DNA from 3 places in the Streptomyces sp. NPDC005811 genome. Region 3 is predicted to be linked to each of the others. Evidence: riboswitches for the same ligand, from Rfam matches in the RefSeq annotation. Region 3 holds a riboswitch; each other region holds the start of a gene.
What was found. A riboswitch is a leader RNA that binds a small molecule or an ion and turns the genes downstream of it on or off. The one in region 3 is predicted to bind S-adenosylmethionine.

Region 1 (6,067 bases), on a different contig from region 3:
GCGCGGGGAGGCGACGGACGCGCAGATCGCCGGGTTCGTGGTGGCGCTGCGGGCCAAGGGCGAGACCGTCGAGGAGATCAACGGGCTCGTGCGGACGATGTACGCGCACGCCAACACGATCGAGGTGCCGGGCCGGACCGTCGACATCGTCGGGACGGGCGGCGACGGCGCCAAGACCGTCAACATCTCCACCATGTCGGCGATCGTCGTGGCCGGCAGCGGCGCCACCGTCGTCAAGCACGGCAACCGGGCCGCGTCCTCCGCCTCCGGTGCCTCGGACGTGCTGGAGAAGCTGGGCGTCAATCTGGAGCTGACCCCGGCGCGGGTGGCCGAGGTGGCCCGGGAGGCCGGGATCACCTTCTGCTTCGCGGTCAAGTTCCATCCGGCGCTGCGTCACGCGGGCGCCGCGCGCGGCCAGTTGGGCATCCGCACGGTCTTCAACATCCTCGGCCCGCTGACCAATCCGGCCCGGGTGCGGGCCCAGGCGGTCGGGGTCGCGGACCCGCGCATGGCGCCGGTCGTCGCGGGCGTCTTCGCCGAGCGCGGCCACTCCTCCCTGGTGTTCCGGGGCGACGACGGCCTCGACGAGCTGACCACCACGGCCACCTCCCGGGTGTGGGTGGTGCGCGAGGGCAAGGTCACCGAGGAGGTCTTCGACCCGCGGGACGTCGGCATCGAGCTGGTCCCGGTGGAGGCCCTGCGGGGCGGCGACCCGTCGTACAACGCGGAGGTCGCCCGCCGCCTGCTGGACGGCGAGCAGGGCCCCGTGCGGGACGCCGTGCTGCTGAACTCGGCGGCCGCCCTGGTCGCCCTGGAGCCGGGCACGGGCACCCTGGCGGAGCAGATCCGGGCCGGCATGGACCGCGCGGCCGAGTCCATCGACTCGGGCGCCGCCAAGCAGGCCCTGGACCGCTGGGTCGCGGCGACCAACTCCTGACGACGGCGAAGGAGCGCGGTCCCGTCATTCGGACACGGGTTGCGGGACCGCGATCACTTCCCGTACGTTCCTGTACAGGTCATGAGTGACAGTCATGAGGCCCCGGCCGACTGTCCGGCAACCCTCCGTCCGTGGCGGGGTGCCCCGGGTGAAGACCAGGCCGTGGGCAGCGAGGTCCACGGCAAGCGCGGACCCCTCGCGAAACACCAGGGGTCCTGGTCGTCGAGGGAGCCTTCTGTGAGCAAGCGAATGCGATAGGGCGCCGAGCCCCGCCTCCGCACACCCCTTTTCACTTTTCTCCGTGCTCGAGCCGTACCCGCTCGCACGGTGATTCCGCTTGCCCTTCACAGGAGTTCGCCATGTCTGTCTCCAGCGCTGCCACCACCCGCCCCGTTTGCGACCTTTCGGCGGAGCTGCCCGTTCTGGGCCGCGATGTCACCGTCCCGCTCGTCACCGGCGGCGAGGTCACCTACGCGGCGCTCGACTACGCCGCCAGCGCCCCCGCCCTCCAGCGCGTCTGGGACGACGTGGCGGCCTACGCCCCGTACTACGGCAGCGTCCACCGCGGCGCCGGCTACCTCTCCCAGCTCTCCACGGACCTGTTCGAGAACGCCCGCCGCACGGTCACCGCGTTCCTGGACTGCCGCGAGGACGACCAGCTCGTCTTCACCCGCTCCACCACCGACTCCCTGAACCTGCTGGCCGCCGCGCTCCCGGCCGGCTGCCAGGTCTTCGTCTTCGAGACCGAGCACCACGCGAGCCTGCTGCCCTGGAAGGACGCCCGGGTCACCTACCTGGACGCCCCGCGCACCCCGCGGCAGGCCGTCGAGACCCTGGAGCGCGCCCTCGCCGACCGCGACCCCCACGGTCCGGCCCTGGTCTGTGTCACCGGCGCGTCCAACGTCACCGGCGAGCTGTGGCCCGTACGGGAGCTCGCGGCGGCCGCGCACGCGCACGGCGCCCGGATCGTCCTGGACGCGGCGCAGCTGGCCCCGCACCACCCCGTGTCGGTCCGTGACCTGGACGTCGACTGGGTCGCCTTCTCCGGCCACAAGCTGTACGCCCCCTTCGGCTCCGGCGTTCTCGCCGGACGCGCCGACTGGCTCCGGGCCGCCGACCCCTACCTCGCGGGCGGCGGCGCCAGCCGCAAGGTCACCCGGCGCGAGGACGGGGGAGTGGACGTGGAATGGCACGAGACGGCCGCCCGCCACGAGGCCGGCTCCCCGAACGTCATCGGCGCCTACTCCATCGCCTCGGCCTGTAAGGCCCTCACGGAGGCCGGCTTCGACAACCTCGTCGCCCGTGAGCAGCACCTGATCGGCCGGGTCCGCGCGGGCCTCGCCGAGGTTCCGCAGGTCAGGATCCTGTCCCTGTTCGGCGACGACGCCCCGCGGGTCGGTGTGATCTCCTTCGTCGTCGAGGGCTGGAACAGCTCCCACTTCGCCGCGGCCCTCTCCGCCGAGTACGGCATCGGCGTCCGCGACGGCCTCTTCTGCGCCCACCCCCTGGTCCGCACCCTGCTGGGCAGCGACCCCCAGACCCAGGGCGAGTGCGGTGCCCCCGAGGCGGCCCCGGGCGAGAAGTCCCTGAACGCCATCCGGGTGAGCTTCGGCGCGGGGACCCCGGACGAGCACGTGGACCGTTTCGTGACGGCGGTCCGCGAGCTGGTGACCGAGGGCCCGCAGTGGACGTACCGCACGGAGGACGGCCGCTGCGTCCCGGCGGTGTGAGGCGCCGTCGCGCCGGAGGCGGGGTTCAGCCGGTCAGGAGTCCAGGCCGATCGCGAACGCCGCCTCCAGGTCGTGCTGGGAGTACGTACGGAACGCCACGTGCGTGTCCGTGGCCTCGACGCCGGGGATCTTGCTGATGCTGCCCGGGATGACCTCCGCGAGGTCCTCGTGCTGCTGCACCCGGACCATGGCGATCAGGTCGTACGTCCCGGTCACGGAGAACACCTCGCTCACGGAGTCCAGCGCCGCGATCCGCTCGGCGATCTCGGGGATCCGGTCCACGCTGGTCTTGATGAGGACGATCGCGGTGATCACGGCTGGTTCTCTCCCTCGGGGGCCGGAGCTGGGGCGGGCCTCACTCTAGTCGTACGGCCGAAACGCGCCCACGCGTAGCCGAACCCCAGGCCGAAGCCCACCAGGTGCGCCAGATAGGCCACCCCGGGCCCCTGGGCCGCCCGTCCCACCGCGATCCACTGGAGCGCCGCCCAGAACGGCAGCACCACCCACGCCGGGAACCGCAGCGGCAGGAAGAACAGGAACGGCAGCAGGCTGGTCACCCGGGCCCGCGGGAACAGGTACAGGAACGCGCCGAGGACCGCCGAGATCGCCCCGGAGGCCCCCACCAGCGACTGCGGCGACCCGGAGTGCGCGGCCGCGTACCCGAGCAGGGCGAGGTAGCCGCAGCACACGTAGAAGAAGGTGAACTCGACGCGGCCCATCCGTTCCTCGGTCATCGCCCCGAAGACGTAGAGGAAGAGCATGTTGCCCAGCAGGTGCACCCAGCTGCCGTGGACGAAGAGGGCCGTGGCGGGGGTCAGGACGGCGCGCGCGGAGCCCGTGAAGAGTTCCACCGGGACCACGCCCCAGCGGCGGAAATAGGCCCGCTGGGCGGCCATCAGCCCGTCCCCGGTGCCGTACGCCGGATCGAGCCCCGAGGCCGGGCCGATCACGAAGACCAGACAGCACACGGCGATCAGCCCGTACGTCACCGGCGCCGAGGGGCCGCGCAGAGCCTTGCGGACGGTCCCGCTCCAGTTGCCGATCATGACCACAGAGCATGACGCACCCCGGCAGATCGGTCGATATCGCCTCGCCGCTCGGCAGGGCGGTGGGACGGAGGGGCGGCGAGTACCCGCCAGGCCGTAGGGTTACGAGCCATGCACAGCGGGGAGCCTCCGGCGCGACCCTGATGGAAGACCGACACTAGAAGGACAGTCACGATGACGGTTCCCCTGCCGACCGCGACCACGCGGTGGCGCTGCACCCTCTGCGGCAACCTGACCAGGTTCGACGTGACGCGCTCGTCGAAGGTCGTGGAGTACGTGCACCTCGACCTCGCCGGAGAGCCGAAGGTCGAGGAGCGCGAGGTGGTCAGTGAGACCATCGAGTCGGTGCGGTGCCGCTGGTGCAACGCCGTGGATCAGGTGGAACTCGTGGATCGGCCGGGCGCCGGCTCCTGAGCGGAGCTGGCCCCGTACAGGTATTGGGGTGTGACGGATGGCGGAGAGCGCAGGCGGGGGGCCGGGCGACGGCGCCGCTGAGATGCTCGACCGTCCGCTGCCCGACGGCGTGCGCCGCCGGGTCGTGCAGATCGTCTCCGACGGCTTCGGCGGCCTGACCGTCGCCGAACTGCCCGCCCAGTTGCGGCAGTACGCCCGGTTCGCCCCGAATCGCCGGGCGAAGTTCGCGGGCAACGCGATGGCGGCCGCGCTGGAGACGGATCCGCTGTTCCGGCAGCGCATCGGCGAGAAGTTCAGAGACGCCCAGCCGGAGCTGTCCGGCGCCCTGGACTCCGGCTCGCCGACCCCGGCCGCGGACCCGCTCGATGTGGCGGCCGCGGCCTATGTGCTGCGGCCCCCCGGCTGGGTGAAGCTGGTGACGGCGGCCGGCGAGGAGGCCCAGCGGGCGGACGCCGAGCGGGCCGACGAGGAGAGCCGGGCCGAACTGGAGCGGCTGCGCGAGGAACTGGCGCAGGCCCGCGAGCAGACCCGCGCGGACACCGAACGGCTGCGCACCGAGCTGGACGCCGCCCGCAAGGACGCGGAGTCGGTCCACCGCAAGCTGCGTTCGGCCCTCAGTGACGTCAAGCGCGGCGAGGCGGCCCTGCGCAAGGTGCAGGGCGAGATCGAGGCCGTACGCGCCGAGGGGCAGGCCCAGGTGTCCGCCGCCGAGAGCGAGACCCGGCGGCTCAAGGCGCGCCTCGGGGAGGCCGAGGCGGCCCTGGAGGCCACCCGGCGGGCGGCCCGCGAGGGGCGCAGCGTCGAGGACATGCGGGTACGGCTGCTGCTGGACACCGTGCTCGACGCCGCCCAAGGGCTGCGCAGGGAACTGGCGTTGCCCCCGGTGTCGGTCCGCCCGGCGGAGACGGTCGATGCGGTCGAACCGGGACGAATGACCCCGAAGGACATCGCCGCACGCGCCCTGTCGGAGCACGATCCGGCCATCCTGGACCAGTTGCTGGCCCTGCCGCAGGCGCATCTGGTCGTCGACGGCTACAACGTGACCAAGACCGGCTATCCGCAGATGCCGCTGGAGAAGCAGCGGCTGCGGCTGCTCGGCCAGCTCTCGGCGCTCGCCGCCCAGACCGGCGCCGAGGTCACCTGTGTCTTCGACGGGGCCGAACTGGCCGCTCCGGTGCTGCTGGCGCCTCCGCGCGGGGTGCGGGTGCTGTTCTCCAAGGCGGGGGTCACCGCCGACGAACTCATCCGCCAGCTCGTGCGGGCCGAGCCCCCGGGGAGACCGGTCATCGTCGCCTCGACCGACCGCGAGGTCGCCGACGGGGTCGCGAAGGCGGGTGCCCGACCCGTGGCTTCCGCGATGCTTCTCAAGCGACTGTCCTGAAGGTCGAAGTTGCAGGTTTAATGCCCGAATTGGCGGGATCGTCACGCAACGTAGGGTCAAGCGCGCATCACAGCACGTGAGTTACAGGAAAAAACTGCGTTGCGTGACGTGATTTTTGTGGCTGGGGATTTGAACTGATCACAGCGAGGTCACTAAGGTCTGGTGCTCGAACCTCCACACGGGTGATCACTCAAAAGAAGGAGCCCGTCTCCGTGGCGTCCCATCGTCGACCGAAGCAGCCGTCCCGCGCACGCGTGACCGTGCTGACCACCGCAGCCGCCGCTGCCGTCGTGCTGAGCTCCCAGGCCGCCAACGCGGCCCCCAGCGAGAAGCTCAGCAAGGACGAGGTGAAGACCAAGGTCGACAAGCTCTACGAGGAGACGGAGCAGGCCACCGAGAAGCTCAACGGGGCCGAGGAGAAGCAGGAGAAGCTCCAGAAGGAGATCTCCACCATCCAGGACAACGTCGCCCGCGGCCAGGAGGAGCTCAACGAGCTGCGCGACTCCATAGGCCTGGCGGCCGCCGCCCAGTACCGCACGGGCAGCATCGACTCCTCCCT
Region 2 (6,067 bases), on a different contig from region 3:
CCGAGCGTCACCTTGACGGCGTCCGCGAGCTGGTTCATGCCGCGCTCGAGGCCGCGCCGCGCCTCCTCGTCGAACGCGATGATCTTGGCCATGTGAAGTGGTCCCTCCAGGACTGGGGGTGATTCCTTCGGACCGCGCCCGCGCCCGCGACGGACGGCTCGCATGCCGCGTGGTTCCTTGCCCCACCTGGCCTGCGGGCCTCACCGACCCGGTCCTTCTTTGTCACTCTCACCTTCAGAGTGCTAACGCCAATGATTAGCACTCGGCATGGTCGAGTGCAAGCGCCTCCCGAGGACTGGGGTCCATCGAGGCGTCCATCGAGGGGTCCATGGAGGGGTCCGCCGGGCCGTCCGCCGGGCATGCCGAAGGGCCCGTACCCCAGGAGGTACGAGCCCTTCGAAGATGAAACAGAAGAACGACGCTTCAGTCGGCGCGTGCTTCAGCCGGTCGCCAGCCGGACCATGTCCGCCTGCGGCCCCTTCTGACCCTGCGAGATCTCGAAATCGACCCGCTGACCCTCTTCCAGGGTGCGGTACCCGTCCATCTGGATCGCGCTGTAGTGGACGAAAACATCCGCACCACCGTCGACCGCGATGAAGCCGTACCCCTTCTCCGCGTTGAACCATTTGACGGTGCCCTGAGCCATGCCTAACTCCCCTATTACTGGCCCTTGCACAGATCCACACTTCGCGGATCCGGGTCAGACCTCACCCCCCAGTTGGTTGGGGGCGTGCGCCGGAACGCGTCGACCGCGGCCGAATGTATCTGTCCAACTGCCCTCTGCAACAGGTCACTTGGACGAGAATTCTGGACGCACGCGATCCGGAATATGGCGAGAATTCGCCTGAATTCAGGGCAAGTCGGGCCCCGCAAAAGCCACAAATGCCGCGCAAGAGGCACGCACTTTGGCTACTTCTTGTCGGACTCAAGGCAGAAATCAAAGATTCCGGATCAGGTTCCGCGACCCGGTTCCCCAACTGTACCGCGCTCAACCCCACTGAATTGCCCCCTCCGCTTCTCTCACGGAGGGGGCAATTCGATGAACACTCGGTAATCACTGTTACCGACGGTTACTACTGGTGGGTACTGACCGAGGGTCAACCACCGGTCGGACCCGGCTCAGCCGCCGGCGACGGCCGGGATGATCGACACGCCCGCCCCGTCCGGGGTCGCCGTCTCCAGGCCCTGCTCGAAGCGGACGTCGTCGTCGTTCACGTACACGTTCACGAACCGCCGCAGCTTGCCCTGGTCGTCCAGGACCCGGGCGGCGATCCCGGTGTGGTTCTTCTCCAGGTCCGAGATGACCTCGCCGAGGTTGGCCCCTTCGGCGGAGACCTCGGCGGCACCACCGGTGTAGGTGCGCAGGATGGTGGGGATGCGGACGGTGACGCTCATTGCCGATGACCTCCAGTAGGGATTACGCGAGCCCGGCCTCGTGGAAGGACTCCAGCGACGGGCGGATCGTCGCGGTGAGTCCGGTCCCGGCCACCGCGTCCAGCGTCTTCAGACCGTCACCGGTGTTCAGCACGACGGTCGTCTTCGCCGGGTCCAGCAGCCCGTTCTCGATCAGCTTCTTCGTGACGCCGACCGTCACACCGCCGGCGGTCTCCGCGAAGATGCCCTCGGTCCGGGCGAGGATCCCGATCGCCTCGACGACCTGCTCGTCGGTCACGTCCTCCACCGCGCCGCCGGTGCGACGCGCGATGTCGAGGACGTACGGCCCGTCCGCCGGGTTGCCGATCGCCAGCGACTTGGCGATGGTGTTCGGCTTCTGCGGGCGGACCACGTCGTGCCCGGCCTTGAAGGCCACCGACACCGGCGAGCACCCCTCGGCCTGCGCACCGAAGATCTTGTACGGCTTGTCCTCGACGAGCCCCAGCTTGATCAGCTCCTGGAGACCCTTGTCGATCTTCGTGAGCTGGGAGCCGGAGGCGATCGGCACGACCAGCTGGTCCGGGAGCTGCCAGCCGAGCTGCTCGGCGATCTCGTACGCCAGTGTCTTGGAGCCCTCGGCGTAGTACGGCCGCAGGTTGACGTTGACGAAGCCCCAGCCCTCGCCCGCCGGGTCGCCGATGAGTTCGGAGCAGAAGCGGTTGACGTCGTCGTAGTTGCCCTCGATGCCGACGAGCTCGCCGCCGTAGATCGCGGCCATGACGACCTTGCCCTGCTCCAGGTCGTGCGGGATGAACACGCAGGAGCGGAAGCCGGCCCGGGCGGCGGCGGCGCCGACGGCACCGGCGAGGTTGCCGGTGGAGGAGCAGCTCAGGGTGGTGTACCCGAAGGCCCGCGCCGCCTCGACGGCCTGGGCGACGACCCGGTCCTTGAAGGAGTGGGTCGGGTTGCCGGAGTCATCCTTGACGAACAGCTTGCCGGCCTCGACGCCCAGCTCGCGCGCCAGGTTGTCGGCCTTGACGAGCTTGGTCCAGCCGGGGTTGATGTTGGGCTTGTCGGCCACGTCCGCCGGGACGGGCAGCAGCGGCGCGTAGCGCCAGATGTTCGCGGGTCCCGCCTCGATGCGCTTCCTGAGCTCCTCCGGGTCGTAGGAGGAGAAGTCGTACGCGATCTCGAGCGGGCCGAAACACTCCTCGCAGGCGAAGACCGGGCCGAGCGGGACCTGGTGACCGCATTCCCGGCAGCTCAACGCGGCGGCGGGGCCGAGGTCTACGGTGGAGGCGACGGAATCGGTGGATCCGGTTTCAACAGTCTGCGCAGCCATGTGAGGCGAGGCCCTTTCTCCTCATCTTCCTCACGACGCATCTCGCCGTGAGACGGATTTGGCACCTTCCCAAGCCGGGAGCCTCGCGTGAACGAGACCGGCTGGAGGGTTGCCGGGGCTTCATCGGGCCGTATCCCTCTGCCCCTCTGGATGAGCGGTATGAAGTTGTGGACGCCGGGCCACCGAGGACATGCGATGGTCACCCGCGTTGTCCAAGACTGTAACCGACAACCTGGACAGTTGAGATAGTCGTCCGAACCGCGAGATGGATCACAGGTGAAGGAGCCGCCTACGTGCTGGAAGAAGTCGAGCGCTGGCTGACCACCCGCTCCTGGACCATGACCGATCGGCCACTGCACCGGATCATGGCCGCCAAGCGGTCCTCGGGGCAGCGGGTCAGTGTCGTGCTGCCCGCACTCAACGAGGAGGAGACCGTCGGTGACATCGTCGCGGTCATCCGGCACGACCTCATGCAGCAGGTCCCGCTGGTCGACGAGCTCGTGGTCGTCGACTCGGGGTCGACCGACCGCACGGCGGCGGTCGCGGCGGCGGCGGGGGCGCGGGTCGTCCACCGCGACACGATCCTGCCCCGCATCCCGGCCGTGCCCGGCAAGGGCGAGGTCCTGTGGCGCTCCCTGCTGGTCACCGGCGGGGACATCGTCTGCTTCATCGACGCCGACCTCCGGGAGTTCTCCTCGGACTTCGTCTCCGGCATCGTCGGCCCGCTGCTCACCGACCCCGCGGTGGACCTCGTCAAGGGGATGTACGACCGTCCCCTGGGCGGCGCCGCCGGGCAGGGCGGCCGGGTCACCGAGCTGATGGCGCGCCCGCTGCTGAACATGCACTGGCCGCAGCTGGCCGGTTTCGTGCAGCCGCTCGGCGGCGAGTACGCGGCCCGTCGCTCACTGCTCGAACAGCTGCCGTTCCCGGTGGGGTACGGCGTCGAGCTGGGGATGCTGATCGACGCGCTGCACCTGGTGGGCCTCGACGCGCTCGCGCAGGTCGACGTCGGGGTGCGCAGGCACCGCCACCAGGACGGGCAGGCCCTCGGCCGGATGGCGGCGGCGATCTACCGGACCGCCCAGCTGCGGCTGGCCCGCGGCCATCTCGTCCGCCCCGCCCTGACCCAGTTCGAGCGCGGCGCCGACGGGTTCGAGCCGCGTACGTACTCGGTGGACACGGAGGAGCGGCCGCCGATGGCGGAGATCGCGGAGTACCAGTCCCGCAAGGTCGCCTAGCCGATTCCGCCGTACGGGGGACGGGTCGTATACGGCCGGATATGACCCGTCCACGCAGCGCCACCGTACGTTTGAGCGTTTCCCGACCGGGCTAGGTTGAGGCGTATGGCTTCCACGCACGACACTGCTGCTCGGGGTGCTCAGGTGCTGGTCGCGTCCAACCGCGGCCCGGTCTCCTACACGGTGGGCGAGGACGGCTCGCTGCACTCGAAACGCGGGGGCGGCGGGCTGGTCTCCGGTCTGTCGGCGATCGGCCCCGAGGCGGGCGCCCTGTGGGTGTGCTCGGCGCTGTCCGACGGCGACCGGGAGGCGGTCCGGCGCGGGGTCGGCGAGGAGGGCGTGCGGATGCTGCCCGTTCCCGCCGACGTGCACGCGGACGCCTACAACGGCATCGCGAACTCGGTGCTCTGGTTCATCCACCACCTGCTGTACCAGACCCCGCTGGAACCGGCCTTCGACTCGGAGTTCCGGCGCCAGTGGGCGTCGTACGAGACGTACAACCGCGCCTTCGCGGAGGCGCTCGCGCAGGAGGCGGGGCCGGGCGCGGCGGTCCTCGTGCAGGACTACCACCTCTGTCTGGTCCCCGGGATGCTCCGCGCGCTCCGCCCCGACCTGCGGATCGGGCACTTCTCGCACACGCCGTGGGCGCCGGTGGACTACTTCGGGCTGCTGCCGTCGGACATCCGCGAGCAGCTGCTGCGGGGCATGCTCGGCGCGGACCGGCTGGGTTTCCTCACCCGACGCTGGGCGGACGCGTTCACCGCGTGCTGCGCGGAGTACGCGGGCGGCACGGGCGGCACCCGGATCGGGGTGCACGGGCTGGGCGCCGACGCCGACTTCCTGCGCGAGCGCGCGCACCGGCCGGACGTGGCGGAGCGGATCGCCGCCCTGCGCGCGGAGATCGGCGGCGCGGAGTCGGGGGCCGGGCGGCGCCGGACGATCGTCCGGGTCGACCGCACCGAGCTGTCGAAGAACATCGTGCGCGGTCTGCTGGCGTACCGGCAGCTGCTCGACGACCACCCCGAGTGGCGGGAGCGGGTCGTCCACCTCGCCTTCGCCTATCCCTCCCGGCAGGATCTCGCCGTCTACCGCGACTACACGGCTGAGGTGGCGCGGCTGTCGGCGGAGATCAACGAGCGGTACGGCACACCGGGCTGGACCCCGGTGCTGCTGAACCTGGAGGACGACTTCGCCCGCTCCCTCGCCGCCTACCGCCTCGCGGACGTGGCCCTGGTCAACCCGATCCGGGACGGGATGAACCTGGTCGCCAAGGAGGTCCCGGTGGTCTCCGACGAGGGGTGCGTGCTGGTGCTGTCGCGGGAGGCGGGGGCGTACTGGGAGCTGGGCGAGGACGCGCTCGTGGTGAACCCGTACGACGTCCTGGAGACGGCCCGGGCCCTGCACGAGGCCCTGACCATGGGGCCGGAGGAGCGCGCCGAGCGCGTCAAACGGCTGGCCGCCGCCGCGACCGCGCTGCCCCCGGCCCAGTGGTTCCTGGACCAGCTGACGGCCCTGCGGGACCTTCAGCCCAGCTGACGGGCGAGGTCCTTCAGGAGCCGTACGACGCCGGCGGGGCCGTCGACGACCAGGTCGGCGCGGGTGGCGAGTTCCGTCACCTCGGTGGAGCCGCTGCAGACGAGGAGGCCGGGGACGCCGTCCTGGCGGAGTTTCTCGACGGCGGCGAAGGCGGGGAGGTCGCCGAGGTCGTCGCCGGCGTAGAGGACGGACCGGGCGCCGGTGGCGCGGACGTGGTCGAGGAGGGCGACGCCCTTGTCCATGCCGGGCGGGCGCAGCTCCAGGACGTACCGGCCGGGTTCGACGATCAGGCCGTGGCGGGCGGCGAGGGCGGCGAGGGGTTCGCGGAGGGCCTCGAAGGCGGCGAGGGGGTCGGTGGCGCGGCGGGTGTGCACGGCGACGGCGCGGCCGCCCTTCTCCTCCACCCACACGCCCCGGCCCGCGTCGGCGGCCGCCAGGACGGCGGGCAGTTCGGCGCGGACGGCGGCGACGCCCGGGTGGGGTGCGGGGGCGGTGATCTCCTGGGTGCGGGCCTCCCAGCGCTCGGCGCCGTAGTGGCCGAGGACGGTGAGGTGGTCCAGCCCCCTGGCGCCGGCGA
Region 3 (6,067 bases):
AGGCCGGCCGGATCACCGGGCTCATCGGGCCCAACGGGGCCGGCAAGAGCACCCTGTTCGACGTCCTGTCCGGGCTGCGCCGGCCCCGTACCGGACAAGTCCGGCTGGACGGCCGGGACATCACCCGCGAGGGGCCCGCCCGGCGTGCCCGGCGCGGCATGTCCCGCACCTTCCAGCACCTGGAGCTCTTCGGCCGGCTCTCCGTCCGCGACAACCTCCTCGTCGCCGCCGAGCTCGGCCCCGAGCGCCGGCACGCCGCACGGACCGCCGACGCCGTCCTCGCACGGCTCGGGCTGACCGCCCTCGCCGACGACCCGGCCGACGCCCTGCCCACCGGTATCGCCCGGCTCGTCGAGGTCGGCCGCGCCCTCGTCCTGCGGCCGCGCGTCCTGCTCCTCGACGAGCCCGCCGCCGGCCAGGACGCCGAGGAGACCGAACGGTTCGCCGCGCTGCTGCGCTCCCTCGCCGCCGACGGCGCCGCCGTCCTCCTCGTCGAGCACGACATGAGCCTGGTGATGGGCGTCTGCGACGAGGTGTACGTCCTCGACCTCGGCCGGGTCGTGGCCTGCGGCCCGCCCGCCCTGATCCAGCGCGACGAGACGGTGCTGGCGGCCTACCTGGGGGAAGCATGAGCCTGCTCGAACTCGTCGGCGTGCGCGCCGCGTACCACGGCATCGCCGTGCTGCACGGAGTGGACCTCTCGGTCGCCGCCGGACAGGTGGTCGCCCTCCTCGGCCCCAACGGGGCGGGGAAGACCACCGTGCTGAAGGTCGCCTCCGGGGTCCGTCCGCCGAGCGGCGGGCGGCTGCTGCTCGGCGGACGGGACGTCACCGGCATCCGCCCCGGCGACCTCGCCCGCGCCGGGGTCTGCCTCGTCCCCGAGGGCCGGGGCGTCTTCCCCAACCTCTCGGTCCGCGACAACCTCCTGATGATGACCTTCACCGGCCGTACCCGGGAGGAGATCGAGGAGATCGCCTACGCCCGCTTCCCCGTCCTCGGCCGACGCCGCACCCAGCACGCGGGCACCCTCTCCGGCGGCGAGCAGCAGATGCTCGCCCTCGCCCGGGGCCTGGCCACCGACCCCGCCGTCCTGCTCCTCGACGAACTCTCCATGGGCCTCGCCCCGCTGGTCGTCGCCGAGCTGTACGAACTCGTCGCCGGGATCGCCCGGCAGGGCGTCGCCGTCCTCGTCGTCGAACAGTTCGCCACCGCCGTACTGAAGATCGCGGACCACGCCGCCGTCCTGGTCCGCGGCCGTGTCCAGTGGCAGGGACACCCGGACAGCTCCCTGCACGCCGAGCTGTCGTCGTACTACCTGGGGAGCGCCACATGAGCCCACTGAGCCGGCTGACCCGGCTGACCCGGTTGAGCCAGTTGAGGAGTGCCAGATGACCACCACCTCCGTGACCTCCGTGACCTCCGTGACCGCCGTGCCGGGGCCGCCCGACGACCGGGCGGAGCGGTTCGTCCGGGAACTCGCCGCCCTGAGGATCCCCGATCCGGCCGCCGCCCGCGCCGCTCTCTGGCTGCGCCTCGGCGGACTGCTGATGTGCGCCGGCCTGGTCCTCGGCGGGCTCGCCTTCCCGCTCGCCCACGCCACCGACTCGGACCTCGGCCAGGGCGACGCCCTCGCCCTCGGCCTCGGCGGCGTCACCGCCGCGGTGGTGGGCGGCGCGCTGTTCCTGCGCTACTCCCTCACCGGCTTCCTGCGCTTCTGGCTGGCCCGTCAGTCCTACGACCTGGACCGGCTGGGAGACCGCCTGACCGGCTCCGCCGTCGCGGCGGAACCCGCGGCCACCCCCGTACCCGCCTCCGCACCCGAAGGAGAACAGAGCCATGGCGACCTCCCCCGCACCGGCCCCGCGCCCCGGTGACCAGCTCGCCGCGGCGACCGGCACCACCCGGGTGATCGTCATCCGGGTCCCCGTGGACACGGCCGGCCCCATCGAGTGCGACGGCACCGCGATGGTCCCGGCCGGGCAGGCGCCGGCCGCCCCGGCCGCCGCGGCGACGCCCGGCACCCTCATCGGCAAGCGGTACGTCGACGCCGACGACACCCTCGAACTCCTCTGCACCGCCTCGGGTGCGGGACCCCTGACCTACGGAGGACAGCCGCTCACCGTCAAGGCGCCCAAGGCACTGCCCGCCTCGGACTGATCCGCCTCGGACCGATCAGCCGCGGACCGATTCGCCTCGGACTGTTCCGTCTCACCCGCCGTACTCACCTGGTGGACGCCCCCTTGACGTCCGCCGGGGGTGGATCGACACTCGATTCGGGAATCCTAGTGAACAGGTAGGGAAACATGGGGCGCCTGCATCCGGCCACCGGCCGCACGAGCCGCACGACCTGGTCGTCGCCCCTGCTCACCTCCCGCCGTCACATCGACCTGCAGCGCGTCTGCAGCGCCATCAGCCACCACGGCTGAGCCGGGCCCCTCCCGCGCCGGACCCAGCGGCGGTGTCCACCGGACACCGCCCCGTCCCGCGTGTGTGGACGAAGGGCCGTCTCCCTTTTCGCCGTCGCATCCGCCGCGCGCACGTCCGCCCGTGCGCCCGCCCCCGGGGAGAAGCATGTCCGTCACACCGCTGGCCGCCCACCCGTCCGCGCGCCCCGCCCCCGCCTTCCGGGGCCGCATCGGCCGGGACGCGCGGAGCGGGCACTACGCCGTGCCGCGCCGCTACCGGCTCCATCTGTCCACCGCCGACCCGGACGGACTGCGCATCGCCGTCACCCACGCGCTCCTCGGCCTCGACCGGGCCTGTCCGGTGACCTTCCTGCCCGCCGTCCCCGACTGTCCCGACGGCGGCCACACGCAACTGCGCCCGCTCTACGACGCCAGCGCCCACCGCTACACCGGCCCGGCCCTCGCGCCGGTGCTCAGCGACGACTGGTCGGGCCGGATCGTCTCCACCCACGGCCCCGACATCGCCCGCGACCTGGCCCGGCGGTTCGCCGGCGGCCGGGCGGTGCTGTACCCGTACGGCTCGGAGTCGGAGATCGAGGCCGTGGAACGGATGTGCGCCCAGGGCATCGAGCGGGCGGCCCAGTGTGCCGGGGAGGCGGGCGCCGACCCGGCCGGGCGGACCGCCGCGCTCGACGCGTTGCTCGCCACGCTCGACGTGCTGGAGCAAGGGCTCGGCGTGCAGCCGTACCTGATCAGCGATCAGATCACTGCGGCGGACGTCGAGTTGTGGGTGGCGCTGGTCCGGCTGGACACCGTGCACCGGCACCACCTCGACGCCGACGCCGTGCGCCGCATCGCCGGACACCCCGCCCTGTGGGCCTACGCCCGCCGGCTGGCCGCCCACCCGGCCTTCGGCGCGCACCTCGACCTGGACGGCATCGCCCGCCGCCACCACGCCCGTTGCCAGGGGCTGGAGGCCGCCGGAGCCGCTGTCCAGATCCTGGACTGGGCAGCCCACGCGGCGGACGGAAACAGCCTTCCTCCGCAGGTCAACCGGCCTTGAGGGAGTCCATCCCTCGGACGGCCGTTGACATTTGATCGGTCGACTGCCTTACTTGCGGGCAGAACGGTCATGAGCGTCAGCGACAAGCCCTGGCTTGCTGACCGGCAACCCTCGCTCCGCGGTGGGGTGCCCCAGGTGACGACCGGACCGGATGACGTTTCGGTAAGCGCGAGGCCCACAGGGCCGGAACAGAGATGGTGACGAGATGTACGCAGCTCCCAGGACGGCCGCACGCCGTCCCCAGGGCTGCGTACAGCCGTACGCGAACCTGTCGAACCTGTTCGCCGCCAACCGCGCCGTCGATCTGCTCCGCGTGAACAGCGCACTGTGTACCGCACCGGGCCGTGCCCGCTGTCGGGGCTGAACCTTCTTCTTCTGGCCCTTCGCCCCGACTCCGCGTTCCTGACGGACACCGCCGCAGCGGTGTGCCGCCCACCGCCCCACCCCGGTCCCCCCGTACGCACCCGTGCGCCGTGCGCTGATCCGCAACGGCTCCTCACGTCTGCGTCGGCCCGGGGTGCCCGACTCCCGCCGGAGCCCACCATGAGTGAACCCCCAGGCGCCGTGACCCTCGCCGAGGCACCCGCCGCCGACACCCCGTCAGAGAAGCTCACCGCACAGCGCGTTCAGCCACTGCGCCGCCCGGGACGCTGGATCGCCACCGCCGTGGTGCTGGTCCTGGTGGCCCAGTTCGCGCACGGCCTGGTGTCCAACCCGTTCTACCAGTGGGACCGCTTCGGCTACTGGTTCCTGCGCCCCGTGATCCTCGACGGACTGCTCATCACCCTCGAAGTCACCGCCTACAGCGCGGTGTTGGGCCTTCTCGGCGGAGTCCTGCTCGCCCTCGCCCGGCTCTCGAAGTCCCCGGTGCTGCGGGCCGTCAGCTGGACCTACGTCTGGGCGCTGCGCTCCATCCCGCTGATCGTCGTCCTGCTGTTCCTGTACAACTTCAGCGCCCTGTACCAGACGCTCAGCGTGGGCGTCCCCTTCGGCCCCGCGTTCTTCACCTTCGACGAGTCCCGGCTCGCCACCGACATGGTGATCGCGGTCGTCGGTCTCAGCCTCAACGAGGCCGCCTACGCCGCCGAAGTGGTCCGCGGCGGCATCCTCTCCGTCGACCAGGGCCAGCACGAGGCGGCCGCCGCCCTCGGTCTGCCCAAGGGCTACCAGTTCCGCAGGATCGTCTTCCCGCAGGCCCTGCGCTCGATCGTGCCGAACTACGTCAACCAGCTCATCGGCCTGGTCAAGGCCACCTCGCTGGTGTTCTACGTGTCGCTGCTCGACCTGTTCGGCACCGCGCAGACCATGGGCGCCACCTACCCCGGCGACATCGTGTCGCTGCTGCTGGTCGTCACCGTCTGGTACCTGATCCTGACCAGCCTCGTCTCCGTCGTCCAGTTCTACGTCGAGCGGTACTACGCCCGGGGTGCCACCCGCTCCCTGCCGCCGACGCCGTTGCAGCAGCTGCGGACCGGTCTCACCGACCTGCGTGCCCGCATCCGCCGGGAGGCCGCCGTATGACCGCCGAGACCACCGCCGCGACCGTCACCACCGAGACCGTCGAGACCACCGCCACCACCGAGACCGTCGAGACCGTCGAGACCGAGCAGGCCGCCACCGCGGTGGTGCCCGCCGCCGTCGAGGTGCACGACGTGCACAAGTGGTACGGCGCGCACCGCGTCCTGGACGGTGTCAGCCTGACCGTCCGGCCCGGCGAGGTCACCGTCATCCTCGGCCCGTCCGGCTCCGGCAAGTCCACCCTGCTTCGGGTCATCAACCATCTGGAGAAGCCGGAGATCGGCCATGTCAGCATCAACGGCGAACCGATCGGCGTCCGCCGGCACGGCGGCCGGCTGCGCGAGGTCAGCGAGCGCGTCATCCTCGCCCAGCGCAGCCGCATCGGCTTCGTCTTCCAGAACTTCAACCTCTTCCCGCACCTGACCGTGCTGGACAACGTCGCCGCCGCCCCCGTGGCGACGGGGCGGCTCGGCAAGCCCGAGGCGCAGGAGCTCGCCCGCGAACTCCTCGGCCGGGTCGGCCTCGCCGACAAGGCCGGCGCCTACCCCCGCCAGCTCTCCGGCGGCCAGCAGCAGCGCGTCGCCATCGCCCGCGCCCTCGCCCTGCGCCCCGGCGTCATCCTCTTCGACGAGCCCACCTCCGCCCTCGACCCCGAACTGGTCGGCGAGGTCCTCGCCGTCATCAAGGACCTGGCGACCAGCGGCACCACCCTCGTCATCGTCACCCACGAGGTCGGCTTCGCCCGCGAGGTCGCCGACAAGGTCGTCTTCATCGACGGCGGCCGGATCGTCGAACAGGGCCCGCCCCACGAGGTCCTCGACAAGCCGCAGCACGAGCGGACCCGGGACTTCCTCAGCAAGGTCCTCTGACCGAGCCCACGACTTCCCCCCACGCACGGCAACACCCCTTTCACCCCCTCTCCCTCTCTCTCATCTCACCCAGTCACAAAGGACGGCCATGGCCACCCACTTCACCCGACGCAGCCTGATTCGCGGCATCACCGCGGCGACCGCGGTCGCCACCCTCGCCACCGGGCTCGCCGCCTGCGGTGGTGAGAGCGACGCCGCCACCACGGCCGGAT

Region 1: another riboswitch for S-adenosylmethionine. It lies ahead of ABZ490_RS37135 (aminotransferase class V-fold PLP-dependent enzyme); the one in region 3 lies ahead of ABZ490_RS04895 (amino acid ABC transporter permease).
Region 2: another riboswitch for S-adenosylmethionine. It lies ahead of thrC (threonine synthase); the one in region 3 lies ahead of ABZ490_RS04895 (amino acid ABC transporter permease).

The regions. Positions count from the first base shown of each region.
Region 1 is NZ_JBEXXK010000045.1:23,571-29,637, reverse strand. Features, by position in the region: gene trpD (anthranilate phosphoribosyltransferase) at 1-937, shown strand, start outside; SAM riboswitch class IV at 1,015-1,131, shown strand; gene ABZ490_RS37135 (aminotransferase class V-fold PLP-dependent enzyme) at 1,297-2,667, shown strand; gene ABZ490_RS37130 (Lrp/AsnC ligand binding domain-containing protein) at 2,701-2,982, opposite strand; gene ABZ490_RS37125 (rhomboid family intramembrane serine protease) at 2,979-3,713, opposite strand; gene ABZ490_RS37120 (hypothetical protein) at 3,888-4,127, shown strand; gene ABZ490_RS37115 (NYN domain-containing protein) at 4,165-5,508, shown strand; gene ABZ490_RS37110 (NlpC/P60 family protein) at 5,721-6,067, shown strand, end outside.
Region 2 is NZ_JBEXXK010000005.1:71,621-77,687, reverse strand. Features, by position in the region: gene groL (chaperonin GroEL) at 1-92, opposite strand, end outside; gene ABZ490_RS06935 (cold-shock protein) at 440-646, opposite strand; gene ABZ490_RS06930 (MoaD/ThiS family protein) at 1,120-1,395, opposite strand; gene thrC (threonine synthase) at 1,418-2,716, opposite strand; SAM riboswitch class I at 2,735-2,873, opposite strand; gene ABZ490_RS06920 (glucosyl-3-phosphoglycerate synthase) at 3,010-3,954, shown strand; gene ABZ490_RS06915 (trehalose-6-phosphate synthase) at 4,060-5,490, shown strand; gene otsB (trehalose-phosphatase) at 5,478-6,067, opposite strand, start outside.
Region 3 is NZ_JBEXXK010000003.1:253,730-259,796, forward strand. Features, by position in the region: gene ABZ490_RS04865 (ABC transporter ATP-binding protein) at 1-632, shown strand, start outside; gene ABZ490_RS04870 (ABC transporter ATP-binding protein) at 629-1,333, shown strand; gene ABZ490_RS04875 (hypothetical protein) at 1,389-1,874, shown strand; gene ABZ490_RS04880 (hypothetical protein) at 1,837-2,157, shown strand; gene ABZ490_RS04885 (putative leader peptide) at 2,304-2,426, shown strand; gene ABZ490_RS04890 (glutathione S-transferase C-terminal domain-containing protein) at 2,572-3,468, shown strand; SAM riboswitch class IV at 3,534-3,643, shown strand; gene ABZ490_RS04895 (amino acid ABC transporter permease) at 4,012-4,989, shown strand; gene ABZ490_RS04900 (amino acid ABC transporter ATP-binding protein) at 5,091-5,855, shown strand; gene ABZ490_RS04905 (ABC transporter substrate-binding protein) at 5,944-6,067, shown strand, end outside.